3 regions of the Streptomyces sp. NPDC057438 genome follow, and region 1 is predicted to be linked to each of the others. Evidence: riboswitches for the same ligand, from Rfam matches in the RefSeq annotation. Region 1 holds a riboswitch; each other region holds the start of a gene.

The links. Region 1 has a riboswitch for thiamine pyrophosphate ahead of thiO (glycine oxidase ThiO). Riboswitches for the same ligand answer to the same signal wherever they lie in the genome.
Region 2: another riboswitch for thiamine pyrophosphate. It lies ahead of ACFU5F_RS27625 (thiamine ABC transporter substrate binding subunit); the one in region 1 lies ahead of thiO (glycine oxidase ThiO).
Region 3: another riboswitch for thiamine pyrophosphate. It lies ahead of thiC (phosphomethylpyrimidine synthase ThiC); the one in region 1 lies ahead of thiO (glycine oxidase ThiO).

The regions. Positions count from the first base shown of each region.
Region 1 covers NZ_JBHVDD010000038.1:34,652-38,628, forward strand. The annotation lists gene thiE (thiamine phosphate synthase) at 1-550, opposite strand, end outside; gene ACFU5F_RS21585 (Rv2175c family DNA-binding protein) at 764-1,129, opposite strand; gene ACFU5F_RS21590 (NAD(P)/FAD-dependent oxidoreductase) at 1,188-2,405, opposite strand; gene ACFU5F_RS21595 (hypothetical protein) at 2,469-2,825, opposite strand; TPP riboswitch at 2,878-2,989, shown strand; gene thiO (glycine oxidase ThiO) at 2,987-3,977, shown strand, end outside.
Region 2 covers NZ_JBHVDD010000060.1:3,164-7,140, forward strand. The annotation lists gene ACFU5F_RS27615 (phosphatidate cytidylyltransferase) at 1-580, shown strand, start outside; gene rlmN (23S rRNA (adenine(2503)-C(2))-methyltransferase RlmN) at 885-1,991, shown strand; TPP riboswitch at 2,095-2,202, shown strand; gene ACFU5F_RS27625 (thiamine ABC transporter substrate binding subunit) at 2,290-3,381, shown strand; gene ACFU5F_RS27630 (ABC transporter permease) at 3,357-3,977, shown strand, end outside.
Region 3 covers NZ_JBHVDD010000045.1:35,502-39,478, forward strand. The annotation lists gene thiC (phosphomethylpyrimidine synthase ThiC) at 42-1,886, opposite strand; TPP riboswitch at 1,879-2,035, opposite strand; gene ACFU5F_RS23790 (YibE/F family protein) at 2,107-3,576, shown strand; gene ACFU5F_RS23795 (SsgA family sporulation/cell division regulator) at 3,607-3,977, opposite strand, start outside.

The DNA of each region.
Region 1 (3,977 bases):
CCGCCTCGACGACCTCGTCGAGATTGCCGAGGTCGATGCCGCCGATGGCGAACCAGGGGCGGTCGGTGCCGAGGGCGGCGGTGTACCGCACGAGGTCCAGGCCGGGGGCGTGGCGGCCGGGCTTGGTGGGGGTGGGCCAGCAGGGGCCGGTGCAGAAGTAGTCCACGCCCTCCTGGACGGCCGCCGCGGCGGCCTCCTCCTCGGCGTGCGTGGAGCGGCCGACGAGGACACGGTCACCGAGGACGGCGCGGGCGGCGGGGACCGGAAGGTCGCCCTGGCCCAGGTGCAGCACGTCCGCGCCGCTCGCGTGGGCGACGTCCGCGCGGTCGTTGACGGCGAGCAGCCTGCCGTGCCTGCGGCAGGCGTCCGCGAGGACCTGGAGGTGCTCCAGCTCCTCGGCGGCCTCCATGCCCTTGTCGCGCAGCTGCACGATGTCCACACCGCCGCCCAGGACCGCGTCCAGGAACTCCGGCAGGTCGCCCTGGCGCTTGCGGGCGTCCGTGCAGAGGTAGAGCCGGGCGTCGGCGAGCCGGGCGGCTGCGTCGGTCATGCGTGGGTCCCCCGTCGAACGGTGCGTGGCCGGCACGGCGTGACGGGGCCGCGCCCCTCGCGGGCCACGGCTCCCGTACGCCGTCCGGGCGGCGGCTTGGGTGCTTGTCCAAGTGGTACGCGCTTGCGGTGCCGCGCGTTTCAGGTGGTGCGCATGTCAGGTGGTGCGTGTTTCAGGTGGTGCCGGTGTTCCCGATGGTGCGAGTGTTGCGGGTCAGACGGCGAGCGCCTGGGCGCGGCGCTTCACCTCCGTGCCACGATTCTCGCTCAGGGCCTGGGCCGGCGTGCCGGGCAGGCTCGGGTCCGGAGTGAACAGCCACTCCAGCATCTCCTCGTCGGTGAAGCCGTCGTCCCTCAGCAGGGTCAGGGTGCCGGTCAGGCCCTTGACCACCTTGTCCTCGTCGATGAAGGCGGCGGGGACGTGCAGTGCGCGGTTCTCGCCCCGGCGTACGGCGATGAGCTGGCCTTCCTTCACCAGCTGCCGCACCCGGGTCACCTCGACGTCCAGCATCTCTGCGATGTCGGGGAGGGTCAGCCACGCGGGGACGAGAGCATCGATCTTTGCGTCAATCTCGGTCACGTCTCCAAGACTGCCATCTGGGACTGACAGTGGGTAGCCGGGGCGCCCGGGGCCGGCTCTAGAGCGCCGCCGCCTTCAAGGGCCGGGCCGGGTCCCTGAGCAGCTCCGGGTCCACCGGCGTGCCCGCCTCGATCAGGCGGCGGCCCTGGGCCAGGTCCCGGGGCCGGCCCACGGCCAGCAGGGCGACCAGGCGGCCTTCGCGGAGCCAGCAGACCGACCAGGCGGCGCCGGTGGGGTCGCCGCGCCGGACCATGGTGTCGGCCGAGGCGTGGTCCCCGGCGTACTGGACGAAACGGCCGAACTGCTCGGACCAGAAGTAGGGGACGGGGTCGTAGGGCGCGGGGGTCTCGCCGACGATGTTCGCCGCGACCGTGCGGGGGCCTTGGAGGGCGTTGTCCCAGTGGTGGACGAGGAGGCGCCGGCCGTACCTGCCCGAGGGGAAGGAGGCGCAGTCGCCGACCGCGTAGACGTCGGGCGCGGAGGCGCGCAGGTGGTCGTCGGCCACCACCTCGCCGTACGTGCCCAGCTCGATGCCGGAGTCCTTCAGCCAGGCCGTGGCGGGGCGCGCGCCGATACCGACGACGACCGCGCCCGCCGGCACGCGGGTGCCGTCGTCCAGGACCACCGTCCCGGGCTCGACGCGCTCCACGCGCGCGTGGGTGCGCAGGGTGGCCCCGCTGTCGGCGTACCAGGCGGCCATCGGCGCGGCCACCTCCGCCGGCAGCGCGCCCGCGAGCGGGCGGTCGGCCGCCTCGACGACCGTCACCGCGCAGCCCGCCTCGCGCGCGGCCGTGGCGAACTCGGCGCCGATCCAGCCCGCGCCGACGACCACGATGTCGTGCTGGCGGGCCAGGACGGGCCGCAGCCGCTCGGCGTCGTCCAGGGTCCGCAGCAGATGCACCCCGGGCACGCCCTCGGCACCGGGCAGCATGATCGGTTCCGCGCCGGTCGCGAGGACGAGGAGGTCGTACGGGACGGGCCCGGCAGCCGTGTCGAGCGCGTGGTCGGCGGGGCGCAGGCCCAGCACCTCGCGGCCCAGCAGGAGTTCGATGCCGAGCGCCTCGAAGTCGACGTCGAAGGCGGAGCCCTCGGCCTTGCCGAGCAGCACGGCCTTCGACAACGGCGGGCGGTCGTAGGGCTGATGGGGCTCGGCCCCGATCAGTGTCACGTCGCCGCTGAAGCCCTGTTCGCGCAGCGCGACCGCGGTCTGCACGCCCGCCATGCCCGCGCCCACGACGACCACGCGCCGCGCCGGCGTCCCGCCCCTGTGCCGCATCTGCTCGCTCACCCGGTCACCATAGACAACCGGCATCCGGTCGGTCAGCCGGTGGGGCGGCGGTCACTCCCCCGCGACCTGCCCCACGACCTCCTCCACCACGCTCGTCCCGCTGCCCGGCCCCGACTCCCACTCCCAGGTCTCCTCCAGCCGGACGCGCCCGTCGGCCAGTTCGACGACCAGTGAGGCGCAGTGCCCGGACGCGGTGGTCCCGTCGGTCTTCAGCTGCACGTACCGGAAGTCCAGCCGGTCCCCCGCGCGCGTGCCCACGAGACGGCCGCGCACGACGTCGCCGCCCGTGTACTCGGCCCAGATCTCGCCGTCCCTCTCGTGGTAGACGAACCGGGTCCGGGTGCCCACCTGGCCCGGGGCCTGGTCGGCGACGGGGGCGAGGACGAGACCGTCGAGCGAGCGGGCCATGGGCGGAGGCTCCCTTTCTGAGGCGAACGGTGAGGGCTAGGGTGGGCCACCGTAGAGCACTCGCGGGAGCCCGGACGCACCGGGCTGAGAGGGAGGCTGGCGGCCTCCGACCGTACGAACCTGATCCGGGTCATGCCGGCGAAGGGAGGGGCTGGACGCCCATGTCGCGTACGCACACGTCAGACGTCCTCGTCGTGGGGGGCGGAATCATCGGGCTCGTGACGGCGTGGCGGGCCGCGCTGCGCGGGTTCGCCACGGCCGTGGTCGATCCCGAGCCGGGCGGCGGGGCCGCGCAGGTGGCGGCCGGGATGCTCGCCGCCGTCACCGAACTGCACTACGGCGAGCAGACGCTGCTGGGGCTCAACGTGGAGTCCGCACGCCGCTATCCGGGATTCGTGGCCGAGCTGACGGAGGCGACCGGCCTCGGTCTCGGCTACCGCCGCTGCGGCACGCTCGCCGTCGCGCTGGACGCCGACGACCGCGCCCATCTGCGTGAACTGCACGCCCTGCAACGCCGGTCGGGGCTGGACCCGGAGTGGCTGAGCGGCCGCGACTGCCGCCGGCTGGAGCCGATGCTCGCACCCGGGGTGCGGGGCGGGCTGCGGGCCGACGGGGACCACCAGATCGACCCGAGGCGGCTCTCCAGGGCCCTCGTCGCGGCCTGCGGGCGGGCCGGGGTGGTGTTCCACCGGACCCGGGCCGAGGAGCTGACGGTGGACCGGGAGCGGGCCACCGGGGTCCGCACCCGAGAGGACGACCGGCTGTCCGCCGGGCGGGTCGTCCTCGCGGCCGGCAGCCTCAGCGGGCGGCTCGCCGGGGTCCCGGACGACGTGGTGCCGCCGGTGCGGCCGGTGAAGGGACAGGTGCTGCGGCTGACCGTGCCGGAGCCGTACGCGCCCTTCCTGAGCCGTACCGTGCGGGCCGTGGTGCGCGGCAGCCATGTCTACCTGGTGCCGCGCGAGAACGGCGAACTCGTCGTCGGCGCGACCAGCGAGGAGCAGGGCTGGGACACCACGGTGACCGCGGGCGGGGTGTACGAACTGCTGCGGGACGCCCATGAACTCGTCCCCGGGATCACCGAACTCCCGCTCACCGAGATGCGCGCGGGCCTGCGGCCCGCCTCCCCCGACAACGCGCCGCTCCTCGGGCCCA
Region 2 (3,977 bases), on a different contig from region 1:
GCCCGAGGGTGCCTGGGTGGCCATGGCCCTCACGGCGCTCGCCGTCCTCGTCTGGCGGATGACGGAACCGCCGGAGAACTACCTCAAGGACGTCACGGCGGGGGTCTTCGCGGCCTTCTACGTGCCGTTCCTGGCCACGTTCGTCGCGCTCATGCTCACCGCCGACGACGGGCCGCAACGGGTGCTGCTGTTCCTGGTGCTGACCATCGTCAGCGACACGGGCGCGTACGCCGTCGGCTGGCGCTTCGGCACGCACAAGCTCGCGCCGCGCATCAGCCCCGGCAAGACCCGTGAGGGACTGCTCGGCGCGATCGCCTTCGCCATGGTGGCGGGCGCGCTGCTCATGGAGTTCGTCATCGAGGGCGGTGCCTGGTGGCAGGGCCTGCTCCTCGGCCTCGCCGTCGCGGCCAGCGCCACGCTGGGCGACCTCGGCGAGTCCATGATCAAGCGGGACCTCGGCATCAAGGACATGGGCACGCTGCTGCCGGGCCACGGCGGCATCATGGACCGCCTGGACTCCCTCCTGCCGACGGCTCCGGTGGTGTGGCTGCTCCTGGTGCTGTTCGTGGGCTCCGGCTGACCGCGATCTCGTGCGTCGCAGACGTGCGGTCTTCCGACGAGGCCCGCTGTCCGAGAGGCGGCGGGCCTCATCCGTGTCCCGGCTCGGGCGGTCGAGGCGGTCCCGCCCGCACAGCCGCGGACCGACTCGCATGCGCCAGGCACTCGCGCGCGGGTGACCAGGGCTTCCCCGCGCTTTCTGGTTGCCGGGCCGTCCCCGGGCCGTGCGTCGTCCTCCGACCGTGACGGTCGGCGCCCACGGGTGACCACCCCCACCCCCGCTCCGGCCTGGGACGGCCGAATCGATCTGCGACACTGGGAGGGTTATGCCGAAGCCCGGAGAACTCACATTCGTCGCCCCCCGCGGAGCCAAGAAGCCGCCGCGGCATCTTGCTGATCTTTCGCCTGTGGAGCGTAAGGAAGCCGTTGCCGCGATCGGGGAGAAGCCGTTTCGCGCCAAGCAGCTCTCGCAGCACTACTTCGCGCGCTACGCGCACGACCCGGAGCAGTGGACCGACATCCCCGCGGGCGCGCGCGCGAAGCTGCGGGAGGCGTTGCTCCCGGAGCTGATGACGGTCGTGCGGCACCTGTCGACCGACCAGGACACCACCCGCAAGACGCTGTGGCGGCTGTTCGACGGGACGCTCGTCGAGTCGGTCCTGATGCGGTACCCGGACCGGGTGACGATGTGCATCAGTTCGCAGGCCGGGTGCGGGATGAACTGCCCGTTCTGCGCGACCGGACAGGCCGGGCTCGACCGGAATCTGTCCACCGCCGAGATCGTCCACCAGATCGTGGACGGGATGAGGGCGCTCAGGGACGGTGAGATTCCCGGCGGGCCCGCGAGGCTGTCCAACATCGTCTTCATGGGGATGGGCGAGCCGCTCGCCAACTACAACCGGGTCGTCGGTGCCATCCGTCGGCTCACCGATCCGGAGCCGGACGGGCTGGGGCTGTCGCAGCGCGGGATCACCGTGTCGACGGTGGGGCTGGTGCCCGCCATCCATCGGTTCGCCGACGAGGGGTTCAAGTGCCGGCTCGCCATCTCCCTGCACGCGCCGGACGACGAACTGCGCGACACCCTCGTCCCCGTGAACACGCGGTGGAAGGTGCGTGAGGTCCTCGACGCCGGGTGGGAGTACACGGCCCGGTCCGGACGCCGGCTGTCGATCGAGTACGCGCTGATCCGGGACATCAACGACCAGGCGTGGCGCGGTGACCGGCTGGGCCGGCTGCTCAAGGGCAAGCCGGTGCACGTGAACCTGATTCCGCTGAACCCCACTCCGGGGTCCAAGTGGACGGCCTCCCGGCCCGAGGACGAGAAGGCGTTCGTCGAGGCCATCGCCGCCCACGGGGTGCCGGTGACCGTCCGGGACACCCGCGGCCAGGAGATCGACGGTGCGTGCGGGCAGCTGGCGGCCACCGAGCGGTAGACCGCGGACGGGTTGTTCGGGGCCGGCGGCCAGGGAGCGGCACACGGCCACCGGCAGGAGTCGTAAACCGGCCACGGGGTACGCTGACCCCGTACACATCTTCATATTCCGACAGGGGAGCGCCACAGCGCTGAGAGTGCGGCAAGCGGGCCGCAGACCCTCTGAACCTCGCCCAGGTCATTCTGGGTAGGAAGTTCGGTCATCACTCAAGCTGTTGCGCCCTGCCCGGGTGGCTCCGGATCTCCGGAGCCACCCGGGCAGGGCCGCGTCTCTTCCTGGTCACCCCAGGAGGAATCCAGTGCAGTCAGCGCACATCAGAACATTCGTCGCCGCGGCCGTCGGCCTCGGGCTCGTCACGCTGTCCGCGTGTGGGTCCTCGTCCTCCGGGGACAGCGGGTCGGGGGCCGGCTCCAAGACCGTCACGCTCGTCAGCCACGGCTCCTTCGCCTACTCCAAGGACGTGCTGAAGGCGTTCGAGAAGGAGTCCGGGTACAAGGTCAAGGTCCTCAAGAGCGGGGACGCGGGCCAGGCCGTCAACCAGGCCATCCTGACCAAGGACAACCCGCAGGGCGACGTCTTCTTCGGCGTCGACAACACCCTGCTGTCCCGCGCCCTCGACAACGGCCTCTTCCAGCCGTACGAGGCGAAGGGGCTCGACAAGGTCGGCGCCGCGTACCAGCTGGACGAGGCCGAACACCGGGTCACGCCCATCGACTCCGGTGACATCTGCGTCAACTACGACAAGGCGTACTTCGAGAAGAACAAGATCGAGCCGCCGAAGACCTTCGACGATCTGATCAAGCCCGAGTACAAGGACCTCCTCGTCACCGAGAACGCCTCCACCTCCTCGCCGGGCCTCGGTTTCGTCCTCGGCACGGCCGCGAAGTACGGCGACGGTGGCTGGGAGGGCTACTGGAAGAAGCTCAAGGCCAACGGCGTGAAGGTCGTGGACGGCTGGGAGCAGGCGTACTACCAGGAGTTCTCCGGGTCGACGGACGGCAGGAAGGCGGGGGGCGACCGGCCGCTCGTCGTGTCGTACGCCTCCTCGCCGCCCGCCGAGGTCGTCTACGCGGACCCGCGTCCGAAGACCGCGCCGACCGGGGTCGCGGACGGCACCTGCTTCCGGCAGATCGAGTTCGCCGGGCTGCTGAACAACGCGAGGAACACCGAGGGCGGCAAGGCGCTGATCGACTTCCTGATCTCGAAGAGGTTCCAGGAGGACATGCCGCTCAACATGTTCGTGTACCCGGTGGTCGACGGGGCGGCCGTGCCCGCCGAGTTCACCGAGTACGGGCCCGCGGCGAAGGATCCCGAGACCATGGCGCCGGAGAAGATCGCCGAGAAGCGTGACCAGTGGGTCAAGTCGTGGACCTCGCTCGTACTGAAGTAGCGAAGCCGCCAACGGGGCCGGGGAGGCCGAAGGCGCCTGCCGGGACCGGGGCGCGCGGTTCCCGTCGGACGGGGAGCGCGGCGAGGCTCGGGCTGATGGCCCTGCCCGTCGCGTTCTTCGGGGTGTTCTTCGCCTATCCCGTCGCCGCGATCGTCGCACGGGGGCTGAAAGCCAGCGGGAGCTGGGACCTCGGGCGGATCGGGGAGGTGCTGGGCGACTCCGGCATCCGGCACGTGCTGTGGTTCACCACCTGGCAGGCGCTCGTCTCGACCGCCCTCACCCTGCTGATCGCGCTCCCTGGCGCGTATGTGTTCGCGCGCTTCGATTTCAGGGGCAAGGACGTGCTGCGCGCTGTCGTGACCGTCCCGTTCGTGCTGCCGACCGTGGTCGTCGGCACGGCCTTCCTGGCCCTGGTCGGACGGGGCGGGCTGTTCGACGAGTTGTGGGGCGTACGGCTGGACACCACGGTCTGGGCGATCCTGCTCGCGCATGTCTTCTTCAACTACGCGGTCGTCGTCCGGACCGTGGGCGGGCTGTGGTCGCAGCTGGACCTGCGGCAGGAGGAGGCCGCGCGGATGCTCGGGGCGTCCCCTCTG
Region 3 (3,977 bases), on a different contig from region 1:
CGGGTGATGCCCCGGAACGCCGGGGCATCACACGCCGGCCCTCACTCCGCCAGCGGCAGATACACCCGGTTCCCGCCCTGTGCGAACTCCTTGGACTTCTGGAGCATCCCCTCGGCTATCTCGTCCTGGGACGTCCCCTCGGCCGCCGCGCCACCGAACCGCTCCGTGATGCTGCGGCTGATCTTCATCGAGCAGAACTTCGGCCCGCACATGGAGCAGAAGTGGGCCGTCTTGGCCGGCTCCGCCGGGAGCGTCTCGTCGTGGAACGCACGAGCCGTGTCGGGATCGAGGGCCAGGTTGAACTGGTCCTCCCAGCGGAACTCGAAGCGGGCGTCCGACAACGCGTCGTCCCACGCCTGTGCGCCCGGGTGCCCCTTGGCCAGGTCCGCCGCATGAGCAGCGATCTTGTAGGTGATGACGCCCGTCTTCACGTCGTCACGATCGGGCAGCCCCAGGTGCTCCTTGGGCGTGACATAGCAGAGCATCGCGGTGCCCCACCACGCGATCATCGCGGCACCGATGCCCGAGGTGATGTGGTCGTACGCCGGGGCGATATCCGTGGTCAGCGGGCCGAGCGTATAGAACGGAGCCTCGTCGCAGATCTCCTGCTGCAGCTCGATGTTCTCCTTGATCTTGTGCATCGGGACATGTCCCGGGCCCTCGATCATCGTCTGTACCTGGAAACCCTTGGCGATCGCGTTGAGTTCCCCGAGCGTGCGCAACTCCGCGAACTGCGCCTCGTCGTTGGCGTCCGCGATGGACCCCGGCCGCAGACCGTCGCCCAGCGAGTACGTCACGTCGTAGGCGGCGAGGATCTCGCACAGTTCCGCGAAGTTCTCGTAGAGGAACGACTCCTTGTGGTGGGCCAGGCACCAGGCCGCCATGATCGAGCCGCCGCGCGAGACGATGCCGGTCTTTCGGTTCGCGGTGAGCGGTACGTACGCCAGGCGCACACCCGCGTGGACCGTCATGTAGTCGACGCCCTGCTCGGCCTGCTCGATGACCGTGTCCTTGTAGATCTCCCAGGTCAGCTCCTCGGCCCGGCCGTCGACCTTCTCCAGTGCCTGGTAGAGCGGCACGGTGCCGATGGGCACGGGGGAGTTGCGCAGCACCCACTCGCGGGTGGTGTGGATGTTCCGGCCCGTGGACAGGTCCATGACCGTGTCGGCGCCCCAGCGGGTCGCCCAGGTCATCTTCTCGACCTCCTCCTCGATGGAGGAGGTGACCGCGGAGTTGCCGATGTTGGCGTTGACCTTCACCAGGAACCGCTTGCCGATGATCATCGGCTCGATCTCCGGGTGGTTCACGTTCGCGGGCAGTACGGCCCTGCCCGCGGCGATCTCCTCACGGACGACCTCGGGCGAGACGTTCTCCCGTACGGCCACGTACTCCATCTCCGGGGTGATCTCCCCGCGCCGTGCGTAGGCGAGCTGCGTCACCGCCCGGCCGTCGCGGCTCCGGAGCGGCTGACGTGGCCGCCCCGGGAACACCGCGTCGAGGTTGCGCAGTCCGCCGCGCGGCGAGGTGTGCTTGATCCCGTCGTCCTCGGGGCGCACGGGGCGGCCCGCGTACTCCTCGGTGTCTCCCCGGGCGATGATCCAGTTCTCGCGAACGGGAAGCAGCCCCCGCCGCACGTCGGTCTCCACCGCCGGATCGGTGTACGGGCCGGAGGTGTCGTACAAGGTGACGGACTGTCCGTTGGTCAGGTGCACCTGGCGGACCGGCACCCGCAGATCGGGGCGAGAGCCCTCGATGTACGCCTTGTGCCAGCCGATGGACTTCCCGGCCTCCAGGGGCTGTTGACTCGCGGTTTCTTCGCCCTCGGACGGAGCGGATGTCCCGCCCGTCTGACTGGAGGCAGGCGTGCGTGTGTCCTCGATGGTCATGAGACCTACTCCCTACGCCGGCATTACCCGGTAACAGGTTCAGCGGTCGACGCAGCGATTTCCGCCCGGCGATGTTCCACGTGAAACATCGCGTCTGCGGAGGTCAGCGCCCTCTCAGCCCGGTGCTCCGAGCTCCCGCGTGTGCAAAGGTGCCTCCACGCTAGCGGCAGATGTGGCGCGGTGAACAGTGGGCATCGCTCGTTCTTGCGATGATCGGTCGGTGACCACGACGCAGCAGCCCCCACCTCCGCCCCCCGAGCCTCCCCACGGTCATGGCCCCGGAAGCGGTCATGGGCATGGATCCGACGGCGGCCACGGCTACGGTCCAGGAGGCGGCCACGGCTCCGGCGGCGGCCGGGGCTCCGGGGACGGCCACGGACACGGCCCGTCCTCCGGCGGCCACGGGCACTCCCACAGTCACGGCCCGGCCGCTCCCGTTTCGCAGCACCTGCGCAAGGTCATCGCGGCGGTGCTGATCCCCTTCGCGACCGCAGTCGTCGTCGGCCTCGTCGTGCTCTGGCCCGGCGGCGCCCCCGGGCACGAGCGCACCGGTGTGGGCTTCGACCGGCAGACACAGCAGGCCACTGTCACAAAGGTCGACGAGGTCGCCTGTTCGTCGGTGAACGCCTCGGGCGATTCCCCGACCGGCAACACCTCCACCGCCGAGGGATCCTCCGCCCAGCAACAGGCCGACGGCACCTGCAAGAAGGCCACGATCCGCGTCGACACCGGCGACGACAAGGGCCGTACGTTCACAGAGATCGTTCAGCCGGACCAGTCGCGGCAACTGGAGCAGGGCCAGGAGGTCGTGGTCGCGTACGAGCCCGCCGCGCCCAAGGACCTGCAGTACTCGGTCACCGATGTGAACCGGAAGCTCCCGATGGCTCTGCTCGCCGGGATCTTCGCCCTCGCCGTCGTGGTGGTGGGCCGGATGCGCGGTGTCATGGCCCTGGTGGCGCTCGCCATCAGCTTCATGGTGCTGACCCTCTTCATCCTGCCGGCCATCCTCCAGGGCTCGAACCCCCTGGTGGTGGCGGTGATCGGGGCAAGCGCCATCATGCTGATCGCCCTGTACATGTGCCATGGGCTCTCGGCCCGGACCTCCGTGGCGGTCATCGGCACCCTGATCTCGCTGCTACTCATCGGCCTGCTGGGTTCGGGCTTCATCGGCTGGGCCTATCTGACCGGCAACACCGACGACAACACCGGTCTGATCCACGGGCTGTACCCGACGATCGACATGAGCGGTCTGCTGCTCGCGGGCGTCATCATCGGCTCGCTCGGTGTACTCGACGACGTGACGGTCACCCAGACCTCGGCGGTCTGGGAGCTGCACGAGGCCAATCCGGCGATGGGCTGGCGGGGGCTGTACCGCGCCGGCATCCGGATCGGCAGGGACCACATCGCGTCGGTGGTCAACACCCTCGTCCTCGCCTACGCCGGTGCCGCGCTGCCCCTGCTGCTGCTCTTCTCGATCGCGCAGAGCAGTGTCGGCACGGTCGCCAACAGCGAACTGGTCGCCGAGGAGATCGTGCGCACGCTCGTCGGTTCGATCGGTCTGGTGGCTTCGGTGCCGGTGACCACCGCGCTGGCAGCCCTGGTCGTCTCGGCCGACCGCCCGGGTGCCCCCGAAGCGGCCGCCGTGCCCGCTCCGGCACGTGGGGGACGAGGCCGCCGCCGCAAGCGCTGAAGCGTTACGGCACCCCGGCGCCGTAACGGTTCATCCCGCGCTCTGCTCCTCCGCCAGGATGCGGTCCAGAGCCTCGTCGAGCAGCGTGTCGAAGTCGGCGAGGGAGCGCTCCTGCCCCAGCGGCACGAGCTTGTCCGTACGGTCGAGGAAGGCCACCAGCGGCGCCGTGCCGACCCGGAACATGGCCTGGTCGGTGCCCACCTGAAGCCGGATCAGGACCTCGCCGAAGGTTTCCGGCTCGGCGGGCGCGATGTGCACGTCCCCGTCCCCGCACGGCCGTCCGACACCGTCGATGAGAAGCTCCCGCCCGAAGGCCCAGGTCACCGGGGCATCGCCGGGGAGGTGAAAGGTCAGGCGCACGGCATAGGGATCGCAGGTCTCGTAACGGAGCTCCACCGGGA